One region of the Bradyrhizobium sp. B097 genome, then DNA from elsewhere that is predicted to be linked to it. Evidence: predicted binding sites of a transcription regulator. Region 1 holds the regulator's gene; the other holds the start of a gene.

Region 1 (3,494 bases):
TTCGATCGGATCGTGCGAAACTGAGGACACCAAATCATGATCCCCGGGATCATGAGGGAGACAAGCGATGGCTTCTGAACATACCGCCAAGGCATTCGACAGCGACCTGCAGGAGTTGACTCGCCTGGTCGCCGAGATGGGCGGCCTCGTCGAGCGGATGATCACCGAGTCGGTCGACGCGCTGATCCGTCGCGACGTCGCGCTCGGCAAGCGCGTGGTCGCCGCCGACATCGAAATCGACAATCTGCAGCGCGTCATCGAAGAGCGCGCGGTGCTGACGATCGCCCGCCGCCAGCCGATGGCAATCGACCTGCGCGAAATCGTCAGCGCGATGCGCGTCGCCACCGACCTTGAGCGGATCGGCGACCTCGCCAAGAACATGGGCAAGCGCGTCGCTGCGCTGGAAAGCGATTTCCAGCCGCTGAAGCTGATCCGCGGTCTGGAGCACATGACCGACCTCGTGCTGTCGCAGGTCAAGTCGGTGCTCGACGCCTATGCCGCGCACGACCTGCCGGCGGCGATGAACGTCTGGAAGGGCGACGAGGAGGTCGATGCGATCTGCACCTCGCTGTTCCGCGAGCTGCTGACCTACATGATGGAGGATCCGCGCAACATCTCGTTCTGCATCCATCTGATGTTCTGCGCCAAGAACATCGAGCGGATCGGCGATCACGCCACCAATATCGCCGAGACCGTGTTCTACATGATCGAGGGCCAGCAGATCACCGACAAGCGTCCGAAGGGCGACATGACCAACTTTGCCACCACGGTGCCGGGTACCTAGGACATGATCCGCAGGCGCGGAGCCGGATTGTCTTCACGACAAGTCGTTTCCGCGGGGATTGTGCTCAGGAAAGTAAGCGTTTCGGTTTGCGTCTGGGCAACGGATCACCACAGAGAGAGAACTTAAACCGATGAGCGCACGCATTCTGGTAGTCGAAGACGAGGAAGCGCTGACGACACTGTTGCGCTACAACCTCGATGCGGAAGGCTACGATGTCGAAACGGTCGGGCGCGGCGACGATGCCGACACCCGCCTGAAGGAGCGCGTTCCCGACCTCGTGGTACTGGACTGGATGCTGCCGGGCCTGTCCGGCATCGAGCTGTGCCGTCGCCTGCGGGCGCGGCCCGAGACCAAGCAGCTTCCGATCATCATGCTGACCGCGCGCGGCGAGGAGAGCGAGCGCGTGCGCGGGCTTGCCACCGGCGCCGACGACTACATCGTCAAGCCGTTCTCGGTGCCGGAACTGCTGGCACGGGTAAAGGGCCTGCTGCGCCGCGCGAGTCCGGAGCGGCTGGCGACCGTGCTGACCTATGGCGACATCGAGCTCGACCGCGAGAAGCGCCGCGTGGCGCGCTCGGGACGTCCGATCGATCTCGGTCCGACCGAGTATCGGCTGCTCGAATTCTTCCTCGAGCATCCCGGCCGCGTGTTCAGCCGCGAGCAGCTGCTCGACAGCGTCTGGGGTCGCGATATCTATATCGATGAGCGTACCGTCGACGTGCATATCGGCCGCCTGCGCAAGCTGCTCAATCCGGGCCGCGAGCAGGATCCGATCCGCACCGTGCGCGGCGCCGGCTACGCGCTCGACGACCGCTTCGCAAAGGCCGAACCGCAGCCGTAGCCGACGTCGCGGCATTCACGAGCCGCAACAGCGTGTCGTCCCGGCCTAGTGCGCAATTGCGCACGGGAGCCGGGACCCATACGCCGCGGCCGGCGCGATGGGCAAGTGGCCAGACGACTTTCTAACAACACCCATTCGTGGTTATGGGTCCCGGCTTTCGCCGGGACGACGCCGGTGATGTAGGCGTAGCCCGGATGGAGCGAAGCGTAATCCGGGACTTCATTCTCCGCTTCAAGCACCGCCCCGGATTTCGCTTCGCTGCATCCGGGCTACGGGCCACAAAAAAATCCCCGCTTTCGCGGGGATTTGTTTTTGCAGTCCAGGCAGTTTCCCGAGTGCTACTTGATCTGTGGCTTCGCCGACGGCCGGCGGCGATCGGCGGCGGGCTGATAGGCGACGCGCGAGTGATGCGCGCAATAGGGCAGGCCGGCGAGCGCCTTGCCGCCGCAGAAGAAGAATTCCGGGCTCGAGGGATCGCCGACCGGCCAATGGCAGGTGGCCTCGTTGAGCTCGAGCAGCGACAGCCGCTGGCTCATCGGCACAACGTTGTCGAAGGAGATCGGATCGGGCTCCATCTCGACCTCGAAGGCATGTGCGAGCGCGGTGTTGCCGCGCGAGACCGGGCGCGCCACCCGCATCATGTGCTGGGCGGGGCGGGCCTTACGCTGCCGCGGCGCAGCCGTGGAGGGGGCCTTGGCGCGGCCGGAGAGGCCGAGCCGATGTACTTTGCCGATCACGGCGTTTCGCGTCACATTGCCAAGTTCCGCCGCGATCTGGCTGGCCGAGAGGCCGGATTCCCAGAGCTTCTTCAGCTGCTCGACGCGATCGTCGGACCAGGTCAATACAGTCATCACATTCTTCCTTTCGCATGGCGCCGGCCACTCATCGGAGCGGCGCTGCGAGCCAATCTGGACAAATATCCCTGCGGCCAGAATCCCTTAGCCCTCGCCGGGCACGGTGTTGCGCCCGAACGTTTACACGAGACACGAAGGCTACTTAGAGGGTCCAGTACTGCCGCACGAGATGTCGTACCCGACAGGCCAAACGCTACAATATGGCGTGACTCTGGCGCAAGAGTCCGCGGCCGTGCGTCCACATGTTCCCACAAAGTTAAGCGTTGCTATGAGGCTTTTCCACCGCACCGGAATGCTCCGGATTGCGCCGGTTTCGCATTGCAGGAAGGCCGGCAAAGGCCGGCTCCTGGCGATTGACACTGACCGGCCGCCGCATAGAATGACCCGCACGTGCCGCCCGCAAAGGCGGCCGTTTTGTTTTCCGAAGCTGGCGGTTGCTGCGTTGGCGTCAAGGCGCGCAGCAATTGACGGCTTCAAACCGGCAGTGAACGCCATGACCAACGCCTCGTCGCATCTGCTCCCCGTCTTCGCCCGGGTCGATCTCGGCTTCGAGCGCGGTGAGGGCGCCTGGCTGATCGCAACCAATGGCGACCGCTATCTCGATTTCACCTCGGGCGTCGCGGTGAACGCGCTCGGGCATGCGCACCCGCATCTGGTCAAGGCGCTGCAGGAGCAGGCGACCAAGCTCTGGCACATGTCGAACCTGTTCAAGAGCCCAGACGGCGAGGTGCTTGCCGCGCGGCTGTGCGAGCAGAGCTTTGCCGACTTCGTGTTCTTCTGCAATTCCGGCGCCGAAGCGATGGAGGGCGTGATCAAGCTGGTCCGCCACCACCACTTCTCCAAGGGCCATCCCGAACGCTACCGCATCATCACCTTCGAAGGCGCCTTCCATGGCCGCACGCTGGGCACGCTGGCTGCGACCGGCTCGGCGAAATATCTCGAGGGCTTCGGCCCGCCGATGGACGGCTTCGACCAGGTGCCGCACGGCGACATCGAGGCGGTGAAGAAGGCGATC
Region 2 (3,494 bases), 4.3 Mb from region 1:
CATCACCCGACTACCTGCGCGAAAGAGGTGTTCCTGCAACGCCGTTCGATCTCGAGGCACACGAGTGCCTGGCGTATGCGTCGACTTCCGGGCCGATTGCCAATACCTGGCGCTTCGTGCGCGACGAGGAAACCTACACGGTCGAGGTCAAGCATCGCTTGCTGGTGAATGACGCCAAGGCGCTCCTCGTCGCCGCCTTGAACGGGTTCGGCATCGCATTCATCGCCGAGGATCTGGCGCGCGAAGGCTTGCGCTCCGGACGTCTCACCAAAGTGTTGCCTGACTACGAGACGCCGTCACGTCCCATTCACTTGATCTACCATCCCGACCGCCGGCAGACGCCAAAGCTCAAGAGCTTCATTTCCGCCGTGGTCAGCGAGTTGGGCTAATATTGCTCCTGCATGTGCGCGTCGGCGACCGCGATAGCTCGTCGGCGGATCACTTATTTTGGACGCGTTTTCTTGACGCGAACCGGCTTCCACTTCGCTCGAAAACGCTACTTCAGAACCTGCACGACCCAATAGGTCGCGGCTGCGACCGCGGCCGAGGCCGGGATCGTGATCACCCAGGCGTAGACGATCGAGCTCGCTACGTTCCAGCGCACGGCGGACAGCCGCCGCGCGGCGCCGACGCCGACGATGGCGCCGGTGATGGTGTGGGTGGTCGATACGGGGACCCCGAGATAGGTCGCGATGAACAGCGTCGCGGCGCCGCCGGTCTCGGCGCAGAATCCCTGCATCGGCGTCAGCTTGGTGATCCGCAACCCCATGGTGCGCACGATCCGCCAGCCGCCCATCAGGGTGCCCAGCGCCATTGCGCTTTGGCAGGCCAGCACCACCCAGAACGGAATTTCGAACTTGTCGCCGAGATGGCCCTGCGAGTAGAGCAGCACCGCGATGATGCCCATGGTTTTCTGCGCGTCGTTGCCGCCATGGCCGAGCGAATAGAGCGACGCCGAGGCGAATTGCAGGATCCGGAAGGCGCGATCGACCGCGAACGGCGTCGAGCGCACCGAGAGCCAGGACACGATCGCAACCAGCACCAGCGCCAGCAGGAAGCCGACCAGCGGCGACAGCACGATCGCGAGCAAGGTCTTGGTGAGCCCGCTCCACACCGCCGCCGAGATGCCCGCCTTCGCCATGCCGGCGCCGACCAGGCCGCCGATCAGCGCATGCGAGCTCGACGATGGAATGCCGAGCGCCCAGGTGATCACGTTCCAGACGATCGCGCCGACCAGCGCGGCGAAGATCACGGTGGCGTCCACCACCGACGGGTCGATGATCCCGGTGCCGATGGTGTTGGCGACGTGCAGGCCGAACACCGCGAAGGCGACGAAGTTGAAGAACGCCGCCCAGAACACCGCATATTGCGGCCGCAGCACGCGGGTCGAGACGATGGTCGCGATCGAGTTCGCGGCATCGTGCAGGCCGTTCAGGAAGTCGAACAGCAACGCGACCGCGATCAGGATGGTCAGGACCGGAAGACCCAGCGTGGCGTCCACGTGATGTCCCCGACTTATCGTGTTTTCTTGAGCATGATCTCCGCGCAAACGCTTCGCGTTTGTCGCAGGGAAAACCGCTGCACACTTTTCCGGATCATGCTCAAACCTGTTCAATCACGATCGAGTTGATCTCGTTGGCGACGTCGTCGAAGCGGTCGGCCACTTTCTCGAGATGATCGTAGATCTCCGCGCCGACGATGAAGTCCATCGTGTTGGCGTCGCGGTGCTTCAGGAACAATTCCTTGAGCCCGATATCATGGAGATCGTCGACCCGCCCCTCGAGCTTAGTCAGCTCCTCGGTGATCTGGGTCAGCATCGAGACGTTCTGTCCGATCGCCTGCAACAGAGGCAGCGCGCGGACGACCAGATTGGCGCATTCGACGATCAGGGTGCCGATCTCGCGCATCGGCGGCTCGAACTCGCGCACCTCGAACAGCATGACCGCCTTCGCGGTCGCCTGCATCTGGTCGACCGCGTCGTCCATCGACGTGATCAGGTTCTTGATGTCGCCGCGGTCGAACGGGGTGATGAAGGTGCGACGAACCGCGGTCAGGACCTCGCGGGTGACGCTATCGGCGTCGTTCTCGAACTGATTGACACGCTGGCAGAAGACCGGGGTCTCCTCGCCGCCCTTCAGCATGTCCTGCAGCGCCAACGAGCACTGCACGGAGGTCTGGGCGTGGCGGGCGAACAAGTCGAAAAATCGCTCTTCCTTGGGCAGAAAGGCGCGAAACCAGCGCAGCATGTCTCAATTCCATCGTTCCGGGACAGCCCTTTTAGCGACTGTCACAGAACTGTCATAGAGCATCTGGCGTGGAAAATACCCGGATCGACCGCCCGAACGGGCGGTCGTCCACCGCTAAGTCGGCAGCAAATCGGCGCCCTGCCCTACAGCGACCGCCGCAGCAGGTGGGCCAGCTCGCCGACCAGGCCGCGCCGAAACAGCAGCACGCAGGCCACGAAGATCACGCCCTGGATCACCGTCACCCACTGGCCGAAACCGGCGAGATATTGCTGCATGGCGATGATCACGAATGCGCCGACCACCGGGCCGAAGATGGTGCCGAGACCGCCGACCAGCGTCATCAGCACGATTTCGCCGGACATCGACCAGTGCACGTCGGTGAGCGAGGCGTTCTGCGCCACGAACACCTTCAGCGAGCCGGCGAAGCCCGCCAGCGTGCCGGACAGGATGTAGGCCAGCATCTTGTACTGGTCGGTCTTGTAGCCGAGCGAGATCGCGCGCGGCTCGTTCTCGCGGATCGACTTCAGCACCTCGCCGAACGGCGAGTTGATGGTGCGGTAGATCAGGAGGAAGCCGGCAAGGAAGCCGACTAGCACGACGTAGTAGAGCACCGTCGGCTTCGACAGGTCGAAGATCCCGAACAGGTGCCCCTGCGGGATGCCCTGGATGCCGTCTTCACCATGGGTGAACGGCGCCTGCAGATAGATGAAATAGAGCAGCTGCGACAGCGCCAGCGTGATCATCGAGAAGTAGATGCCCTGGCGGCGGATCGAGATGAAGCCGGTGACGAGGCCGAGCAAGGCCGCCGCGGCGGTGCCGGCCACGATGCCGAGCTCCGGCGGCAGCCCCCACACCTTCAGCGCATGCGCCGAGACGTAGCCGGCGGTGCCGAGGAACATCGCGTGGCCGAACGACAGCAGGCCGCCATAGCCGATCAACAGGTTGAACGCGCAGGCGAGCAGCGCAAAGCACAGCGCCTGCATCACGAAGAAGGGATAGATTCCCGTGAACGGCACCACGGCCAGCAGCACCGCCATCACGGCGAATACGATCATCTCGTCGCGCATCGCGCGCGGCGTCATCGGAAGTGTATCGTCGGTCAATGCTGACATATCAGGCCGCCCGTCCCGTCAGTCCCGTTGGCTTCACCAGCAACACCACCACCATCAGGACAAACACCACGGTGTTGGAGGCCTCGGGATAAAAATACTTGGTCAGTCCCTCGATCACGCCGAGCGCGAAGCCGGT

Evidence for each region. Region 1 encodes PhoB, which activates phosphate uptake and scavenging genes when phosphate is short. Its sites were predicted from a motif close to TGTCATNNANCTGTCAT; they were not measured.
Region 2: a site for PhoB is predicted at 2,286-2,302, ahead of AAFG07_RS24405 (DUF47 domain-containing protein). Genes of this name have one in related genera too.

What each region holds. Positions count from the first base shown of each region.
Region 1 covers NZ_CP152412.1:877,183-880,676, forward strand. The annotation lists gene phoU (phosphate signaling complex protein PhoU) at 68-784, shown strand; gene phoB (phosphate regulon transcriptional regulator PhoB) at 915-1,625, shown strand; gene AAFG07_RS04050 (GcrA family cell cycle regulator) at 1,964-2,476, opposite strand; gene AAFG07_RS04055 (aspartate aminotransferase family protein) at 2,973-3,494, shown strand, end outside.
Region 2 covers NZ_CP152412.1:5,161,629-5,165,122, forward strand. The annotation lists gene AAFG07_RS24395 (LysR family transcriptional regulator) at 1-389, shown strand, start outside; gene AAFG07_RS24400 (inorganic phosphate transporter) at 497-1,501, opposite strand; gene AAFG07_RS24405 (DUF47 domain-containing protein) at 1,602-2,246, opposite strand; gene AAFG07_RS24410 (branched-chain amino acid ABC transporter permease) at 2,390-3,358, opposite strand; gene AAFG07_RS24415 (branched-chain amino acid ABC transporter permease) at 3,360-3,494, opposite strand, start outside.